2 regions of the Deinococcus aquiradiocola genome follow, and region 2 is predicted to be linked to the other one. Evidence: riboswitches for the same ligand, from Rfam matches in the RefSeq annotation. Region 2 holds a riboswitch; the other holds the start of a gene.
The links. A riboswitch is a leader RNA that binds a small molecule or an ion and turns the genes downstream of it on or off. The one in region 2 is predicted to bind thiamine pyrophosphate.

Region 1 (4,400 bases), on a different contig from region 2:
GGAGGCGGAACTGTGAACCGCGCGCCCACCTGGAGGCCCTCGTGAGACTCAACGCCCTCAGCACCCTGCCCGGCGTGCGCGCCTGCGCCCTCGTCGGTGACGACGGCCTGCCCGTCGAGATGCAGGGCGAACTCGGCGACGCGCTCGCCGCAGAACTCGCCTCGCTGCGCAGCACCAGCGAACGCGTCGGCCGTCGCCTCGGCGTCGGTCAGGTGACGCGCATCGCCTTCACCAGCGACCTCGTGGAGGTCGTGGCCGTCACCACCGCCGGGTACACGGTCGGCGCGGCCCTGCTGCGCGGGTCGGACACGCGCGTCGCGCAGCAGACGCTCGCGAAGATCGCCGTGAACCTCGCCGCGCCCGGCCAGGGCCTGCCCGAACCGCTCGCTCAGGAAGGCGCGTGATGGCCCCCGACCTGCACACCCTCACGGACGTGCGCGGCGTGCGCTACGCGGCCCTGCTCGACGCGAGCGGCGCGGTCATCGCCGGGAGCGGCGGGGACGCCGACACCACCATCGCGCAGGCGGGCCGGGCCGTCGCGGCGAGCCTCATCGCGGCGCTCGGCGGCGACCTGCAGGACCTGCTGATCGATCTGGAGGGCGGCCCGGTGCTGCTCACCCCGCACGGCGACCAGACCCTCATGACGGCCTTCGACGACGTCGCCAACCTCGGGCGCGTGCGTTTCGCCGTACGCAAACTGCTGCAGGGCGCCCTGCTCGAACGCCGCTGACCGGACCCGCCGGACGCCGCCCTGTCCGGACCGCTATCATCCTGGCAGCATGACTGACGCCAAGCCCGCCAACGCAGCCCCCCGGCTGATTCCGTTCATGTACCACCTGGTCGTCAACACGACCCGCCTGCCGCTGCTGCTGCGCGGGCAGCGCGTCGTGGCACTCGGCCGGGAACTCATTCCGGCCACGGGCCGCCTCGTGATCGCGGGCGGCAACCACACCAGCAACATGGACCCCTTCATCATCGCGCAGACGCTGCCGGAAGGCCGCCGCGTGCAGTTCATGGCCAAGAAGGAACTGTTCAAGGGGCCGGTCGGGTGGATCATCAGCGGCGGCGGGAGCTTTCCCGTGGACCGCAAGAAGAACGACCTGGGCGCCATCCGGAACGCGCTGCGCGTCCTGCAGGCCGAGGGGACGCTCGGCATCTTCCCGGAAGGCACGCGCGGCGGTCAGGAACTGCAGGGCGGCACGGCCCTCCTCGCCCTGAAAGGCAAGGCGCCCATCACGCCCGTGTGGCTGAACCTGAAGGGCCGCACGTGGATCGTGCGGTTCGGCGAGCCGATCCAGCCGACCGGCAGTGTCCGCGAGCTCACGGAACGCCTCGACGCGGCCTTCGACGCCCTCGACGCGCAGTCCTGAACGGGGCAGGGCCGCCGGGCCATCTGCTGCGCTCAGCCGTGCCCGTCGTGTCGTCGTCACGGCCTGACCGGTCAGTGCAGCGTCTCGCTCAGCCATGCACTGCCGGGCGGGGCGTCCAGCAGGCGCGGCAGCGTGTCCGGCAGCCACGGGAGCACGTCCGGCGGGAGGTCGTGCGGCATGAACCACGCCACCTCGCTGCACTCGGCCCTGGGGTACGGGTCGTGCCGCCACGCGGTCACGCGGAAGTACACGTCCAGGCCGCGCACGTCGCCGTCCACGTAGCGCACGGCGCCCAGAGGCACGGCGTGGCGCGCGTCCGCCTGCACGCCCACCTCCTCCCACGCCTCGCGCACCGCGGCCTGCGCGAGCGTCTCGGTGTCGTGCGCGTGGCCGCCCGGCAGGCCCCAGCGTCCCTCCCCCAGCTGTCCCGGCGCGCGCCGGGCGAGCAGCACGCGGCCGTCCGCGCGCATGAGGATCAGCCAGCTCACCAGATGAAACGCCTGCGCGTCCGCCATGCCCCAGTCTAGGGCGGCCGGGCGTCTCCGCCGTGCCGGGAAGGCCGGTGCGCGGTCCTCATCTTTCGCGCGGCCACATTCGCGGGCGCGGAACGCGCTACACTCCCCTCGCGTCACCGGGGGTGTCCTGCACGGCAGGACTGAGAACATACCCCAGGAACCTGAACCGGGTCATACCGGCGGAGGGAGCGTGGCCGCCGACCAGTCCCCACCACGCGTGGCTGCTGGCCGGGCGATTCCACCCCTTGAAGGACGCGAAGGGGCGTACCATGAAGAAGATCCTGAGCATCACCCTCACCCTCGCCGCCACCCTGAGCGGCACGAGCACCGCCCAGAGCGCGGGCACGCTGACCGTCATCACGCACGACAGCTTCGACGTGGACCGCAAACTCGTGACGGCCTTCGAGACGGCGAACCACGTCAAGGTGCGGTTCATCAAGGGCGGTGACGCGGGCGAGATGCTGAACAAGCTGATCCTCACGAAGGCCGCGCCGCTCGCGGACGCCGTGTACGGCCTCGACAACACGCTGCTGCCGCGCGCGCAGGCGGCAGGAATCCTCGCGCCGTACACCAGTCCGGCGATCGCCGGGGTGCCCGCCGCGTACCGGCAGGGGCCGCTGCTGAACACCGTGGACGTCGGGTACGTGGCCCTGAACTACGACAGGGCCGCCTTCCAGAAGACCGGCCTGAAGCTCCCCGCGACCCTCAGGGAACTGAGCGAACCGCAGTACGCGCGCCTCACGGTGGTCGAGTCGCCCGCCACGTCCAGCACCGGCGCGGCCTTCTACCTCGCGACCGTGCAGGAACTCGGGCAGGACGGCGCCGTCGCGTGGTGGCGGACGGCCCGCGCGAACGGCATGAAGGTCACGCGCGGCTGGTCGCAGGCGTACAACGAGGACTTCTCGCTGTACGGCGGCAGGTACCCCATCGTGCTCAGTTACGCGAGCAGCCCGGCCGCCGAGGTCGCGTACAGCAAGGAGAAATTGACGGCCTCCCCCACCGCGAACCTGTTCCTGCCGGGCAGCACCTTCGTGCAGCTGGAGGGCGCGGCGGTCCTGAAGGGCAGCCGTCAGCCGGTCCTGGCGCGCAAGTTCGTGGATTTCATGCTGAGCGGCGCGGTGCAGGCGGACTTCCCGACGCGCATGTGGGTGTACCCGGCGGTGGGCGGCGTGAAGCTCGACCCGGTCTGGAAGTTCTCGCAGAAGCCGGACGTGAAGCTCGCGCCGACCTCGCTGCTGACGCGCTCGCAGGCCCTGACGGACCTGTGGGTGACGCAGGTCCTGCGGAAGTAAGCGGGACGTGACGGGCCGGAACGCGGGCGGGCGGGCGTGGCGAGGGTGGGCACTCGCGGCCGTGCCGCTCGCGTTCCTGCTGGCGTTCCTGCTGCTGCCGCTGCTGCGCGTGCTGGCGCTGGGCGGCGCGCGGCTCGGCATTCTGGGCGAGGGGTACTTTCAGGCGCGGCTCGCTTGGACCTTCTGGCAGGCGACCCTCACGGCGCTGCTGGCGCTGGCGCTGGGCGGGCCGCTCGCGTACCTGCTGGCCCGGTACCACCTGCCCGGCAAGGCGGCGCTGCTGCGCCTGCTGCTGCTGCCGTTCGTCACGCCGACGCTGGTGGCCGCGCTGGGCCTGCTGAGCCTGTTCGGGCCGCGCGGCCTGACGGGCCTGGACCTGTCCGAGACGCCCGCCCTGATCCTGCTCGGGAACCTGTTCTTCAACCTGCCGCTCATGGTGCGGCTGGGGTACGCGGGCTTCCTGCGCGTCCCACCGAACCTGAACGCGGCGGCCCGCACGCTCGGCGCGGGCGGCGTGCGCGCGGCGCTGCAGGTGTCGCTGCCGCTCGCGTGGCCGGGCCTCGCGGCGGGCGCGGTGCTGGTGTTCCTGTACAGCGCCCTGAGTTTCGGCCTGCCGCTGCTGCTGGGCGGCGAACGGTACGCGACGCTGGAGGTGGAGATCTACACGCTCACCGCGTACGAGTTGCGCCTCCCCGAAGCGAGCGCGCTGATCCTGGTGCAGCTGGCCGTGACGCTGCTCGCCACGCTGCTGTACCTGCGCCTGGGGCGCGCGGCGGGCGGCGGCGTCCCGGTCGCGCGGGACCTGCCGCGCCCGACCGGCTGGGCGGCCCTCGCCACGTACGGCCTGACAGTCACGGTGCTGCTGCTGTGCTTCGCACCGCTCGTCGCGGTCGCCGTGCGCAGCGTCACGGGCCGCGCCGGGTGGACGACGGCGTTCTGGACGGGCCTGCTGCAGGCCAGCGATCCGGGCGTGGGGTTGCTGCTCGGCAACACCCTGCGCTTTGCGGGGCTGACGCTGGCCGCGTCGGTGCTGCTCGGCCTGCTGCATGCCGTCGCCACGTACGTCACGCGCTCCCGGCTGCTGGACGTGCTGAGCCTGCTGCCGCTGATGGTGTCGCCCGTGAGTCTCGCGGTCGGGTACCTGATCCTGTACCCGTCGCTGCGGGCGCAGCTGCCGCTGCTGATCGCGGCGTACAGCCTGCTCGCCACGCCGCTCGTCGTGC
Region 2 (4,400 bases):
CACCGAGTCGGGGTGCGTCTCGTACCGGTCCACGAAGTGCGGCCGCTGCTGGTCGAGCACGTGCCAGAGTGCGCCCGTGCCGCGCTTGAGCAGCGACGGAATCCACGAGGTGAGCATCTCGCCTTCGGGATTCGCGGCCCACACGGCCGCGATGGACGCCTCGTCGCCGCGCACGATGCTGAGGTTCCCCCAGTCGATGCGGGCCACGCCCGACACGAGTTCCAGCACCCGCGTCACGAGGTCCATCGGCGGGAGCTGCAGCAGCAGCAGTTCCGACACGCCGAGCAGCACCTCGCTGTACGCGTGACTGTCGCGCAGGGAGCGCATCAGCAGCGCGTTCGCCTGCGATTCGCGTTCCAGCTGAAGGCCGCGCAGCCGCAGTTCCAGTTCGTCCATCACCAGGGCCGCGAGGTCCTGCAGGACGCCGCGTTCGTCCGCCGTGAGGTCCGGGCGCGGCACGGTGTCGATGATGCACAGCGTCCCGAGCCGGAAGCCGTCGTGGGTCTCCAGCGGCGCGCCCGCGTAGAAGCGGATGTGGGGATGGCCGGTCACGAGCGCGTTGTCCCGGAACCGGGGGTCCTGCCGGGCGTCCTGCACGACCAGCACTTCGCTCGCGTCGAGTGCGTGCGCGCAGAATGACAGTTCACGCGAGGTCTGCCGCAGGTCCAGGCCCAGGCACGCCTTGAAGAACTGGTGTTCCTCGTCCACCAGCGACACGAGCGCGATGGGGGTCCGGAAGAGCCGGGCCGCGAGGGCCGCGATGCGGTCGAAGGCCGTTTCCGGCAGGGTGTTGATGACGGCGTACCTTGCGAGCGCCTCCAGTCGGCTCTGTTCTGTGGTGGGGTTCAGGACCGTCATGTGACTCTCACTGTACGTGGACGCTCTGACAAGAGCCTGTCAGCGCCGGGCACTCCACCTTCATGCCCGGGCCGCCAGACGCGGGCCGGGTCCACCGTGCCCTGCGCCCGCGGTCCTGACGCCTCCGCCGTGACACCCGATGAGAGACGGCGCAAGCCTTCCTCAACGCCGCGCCGATCAATCAGACAATTGCCCTGACGCGCCGAGCTTAAGGTGGGCCCCGTGAAGAACATCCTCGTGATCCTGTCTAGCGAAACCCAGCTGCCCCTCAAGGACGGCAAGACGCACGCCACCGGCTTCTACCTCAACGAGTTCGGCGTGCCCGCCCACCGCCTCGTGCAGGAGGGCTACACCCTCACTGTCGCCACGCCCAGAGGCAACCGCCCTGCCATGGACGCCGGAAGCGACGTCAAGGACTTCTTCAAGAGCGAAGAGGAGCACCAGAGCATCAAGGCTTTCGTGACGGACCTGCTCGACCGGGGCGTCGTGAAGCTCTCGGACGCCGCCGCCGACCTCTCCAAGTTCGACGCGGTGTTCCTGCCGGGCGGGCACGCCCCCATGATCGAACTGATGCGCGACGCGGACCTGGGGCGCGTGCTGGAGCACTTCCACGCCCGCAGCCTCCCCACGGCCCTCATCTGCCACGCGCCCGCCGCCCTGCTGGCCGCGCAGCCCGACGCGGCCGACTTCCAGGCGGCCCTGCAGCGCGGCGAGACGCCTGCCAGCAAGGGCTTCCTTTACGACGGCTACAAGGTCACGGTCTTCGCGAACACCGAGGAGCAGGACGCCGAGAAGGGTTTCGAGGCGCCCATGCAGTACTACCCGGCCGACGCGCTGAACGCGGCGGGCGCCCTCGTGCTGAACGGCGACAAGTACAGCAGCCACGTCGTGCGTGACCGTGAACTCATCACGGGCCAGAACCCCATGAGCGACGAGGAGTTCGTCGAGGTGTTCCTGAAGGCGCTGGACGAGCAGGCCGCGCAGGCCTGAGCTTCCCGCAGGCAGGGCGGCGCCGCCGGTTTCCCCCAGGGGTCCGGCGGCGCCGTCCTGTTGTGTGGAGGCGCTTCGTCTTGACGCGCGCGGCCCGCGGTGCTATTCCTGAGCCGTCACCAGGGGTGTCACTTCGGAATCGTCCGGGGTGGCTGAGAGTGCCGCAGGCACGACCCTAAGAACCTGATCTGGCTCATACCAGCGGAGGGAGCGTGACGTGCCCGAACATCACGCCGTCCCGCCCGCCGGGGCGCGCCGGGCATTCCCTCCGCCGGACCTGGAGGGCATGCCCATGACGAACCCCACCCCCACCCGCGACGCGGCCGAACAGCTCGCCCTGGACGCCCTGCACCTGAGCGCGCGCCCCTTTCCCGCCAGCACGAAGGTCCACAAGGCGGGCACGCTGCACCCGGCCGTGCGCGTCCCGCACCGCGAGATCACCCTGGGCCCCACCCTGGAACACGTGGGCGGCCTGACGCGCGCCACCCCGAACGCGCCGCTGCGCGTGTACGACACGGGCGGCCCGTACACCGACGCGGCCTTCGTGCCGGACCTGCGGCGCGGCCTGCCCGTCGTGCGCTCCTGGCTGCAGCCTCACCCCGACCTGGAGGCGCTGCCGGAGCACTCCAGCGCGTACACCCGCGCGCTCCACGAGGACGGCGGCCCGCTGGTGTTCCCGGCAGCGCGCGCGCCACTGCGTGCCCGGCCGGGCCGCAACGTCACGCAGATGCACGCCGCGCGGACCGGCGTCGTCACGCCCGAGATGGAGTTCGTCGCCATCCGCGAGAACCTCCGCCAGCAGGCGGCATTCACGGACCGGCACGCGCACGCCGGGGCGGGCTTCCCCGGCCTGCCGCAGGCCAGCATTCCGCGCGAGGTCACGCCGGAATTCGTGCGGCAGGAGGTCGCGCGCGGCCGGGCCGTCATTCCCGCCAGCATCAACCACCCGGAACTGGAACCCATGATCATCGGGCGGAACTTCCGCACCAAGGTCAACGCCAACATCGGCAACAGCGCCGTCACGAGCAGCGTCGCCGAGGAGGTCGAGAAGATGGTCTGGGCGACCCGCTGGGGGGCCGACACCGTCATGGACCTCAGCACCGGGCGGCACATCCACCGCACGCGCGAGTGGATCCTGCGCAACAGCGCCGTCCCGATCGGCACGGTGCCCATCTACCAGGCGCTGGAGAAGGTGGGCGGCGTCGCCGAGGACCTCACGTGGGCGCTGTACCGCGACACGCTGATCGAGCAGGCGGAGCAGGGCGTGGACTACTTCACGGTGCACGCGGGCGTGCGGCTCGCGCACCTGCCGCTCACCGCGCGCCGCCGCACGGGCATCGTGTCGCGCGGCGGCAGCATCCTCGCCAAGTGGTGCCTCGCGCACCACCGGGAGAACTTCCTGTACACGCACTTCGAGGAGATCTGCGAGATCATGGCGGCGTACGACGTGACCTTCAGCCTCGGGGACGGCCTGCGGCCCGGCAGCGTCGAGGACGCGAACGACGCCGCGCAGTTCGCGGAACTGGACACGCTCGGCGAACTGACCGCCGTGGCGTGGCGGCACGACGTGCAGACCATGATCGAAGGGCCGGGGCACGTGCCGCTGCACCTGCTGCAGGAGAACATGGCGCGCCAGTTCGCGGTGTGCCAGGAGGCGCCCTTCTACACGCTCGGGCCGCTCACGACGGACGTCGCGCCCGGGTACGACCACATCACGTCGGCCATCGGCGCGGCCGTGATCGGCTGGATGGGCACCGCGATGCTGTGCTACGTCACCCCGAAGGAACACCTGGGCCTGCCGGACCGGGAAGACGTGCGCGAGGGCGTGGTCGCGTACCGGGTGGCCGCGCACGCCGCCGATCTCGCCAAGGGCGTCCCGGGCGCGCAGGACCGCGACAATGCCCTGTCGCGCGCCCGCTTCGAGTTCCGCTGGGAGGACCAGTTCAACCTGTCGCTCGACCCGGAACGCGCCCGCAGCTTCCACGACGCGACCCTGCCTGCCGAGGCCGCCAAGACCGCGCACTTCTGCAGCATGTGCGGCCCGCACTTCTGCAGCATGAAACTCTCGCACGAACTGCGCGGCGCGGACGTCCTGGCGGGCCTGGAAGCCAAAGCGCAGGAGTTCCGCGAATTCGGCAGCGCCTTGTACCTGAATGCCCCGGACCTGAATGCCCCGGACCTGAACGCCGCTGACCTGAGCGCCCCGGAGCGCCCGTGACCGCGCCCGTGTTCCCGGCCCCGCTGCCGGGCGGGCCGGGCCGCCTGTACCTCGTGGCGACGCCGCGCCCGGAGTTGCCCGAGGACGAGTTCGTGGCGCGGGTGGAGGCCGCGCTGGACGGCGGGGTGGACACCCTGCAGCTGCGCTGCAAGGACACCGAGGCCGTCCCGTACCTCGCGCTCGCCGCGCGCCTGCGCCCGCTGTGCGAGCGGCGCGGCGTGCCGCTGTACATCAACGACCGGCCCGACGTGGCCGCCGCGTGCGGCGCGACGGGCGTGCACCTCGGGCAGGGCGACCTGCCGCCCGCCTTTGCGCGCGCGCTCGCGCCGCACCT

Region 1: another riboswitch for thiamine pyrophosphate. It lies ahead of IEY33_RS00110 (thiamine ABC transporter substrate-binding protein); the one in region 2 lies ahead of thiC (phosphomethylpyrimidine synthase ThiC).

What each region holds. Positions count from the first base shown of each region.
Region 1 covers NZ_BMOE01000001.1:17,998-22,397, reverse strand. The annotation lists gene IEY33_RS00135 (roadblock/LC7 domain-containing protein) at 1-16, shown strand, start outside; gene IEY33_RS00130 (roadblock/LC7 domain-containing protein) at 42-404, shown strand; gene IEY33_RS00125 (roadblock/LC7 domain-containing protein) at 404-730, shown strand; gene IEY33_RS00120 (lysophospholipid acyltransferase family protein) at 780-1,370, shown strand; gene IEY33_RS00115 (NUDIX hydrolase) at 1,442-1,885, opposite strand; TPP riboswitch at 1,994-2,091, shown strand; gene IEY33_RS00110 (thiamine ABC transporter substrate-binding protein) at 2,155-3,177, shown strand; gene IEY33_RS00105 (ABC transporter permease) at 3,185-4,400, shown strand, end outside.
Region 2 covers NZ_BMOE01000003.1:154,344-158,743, forward strand. The annotation lists gene IEY33_RS19525 (GAF domain-containing protein) at 1-858, opposite strand, end outside; gene IEY33_RS06295 (type 1 glutamine amidotransferase domain-containing protein) at 1,081-1,848, shown strand; TPP riboswitch at 1,960-2,076, shown strand; gene thiC (phosphomethylpyrimidine synthase ThiC) at 2,141-4,066, shown strand; gene thiE (thiamine phosphate synthase) at 4,063-4,400, shown strand, end outside.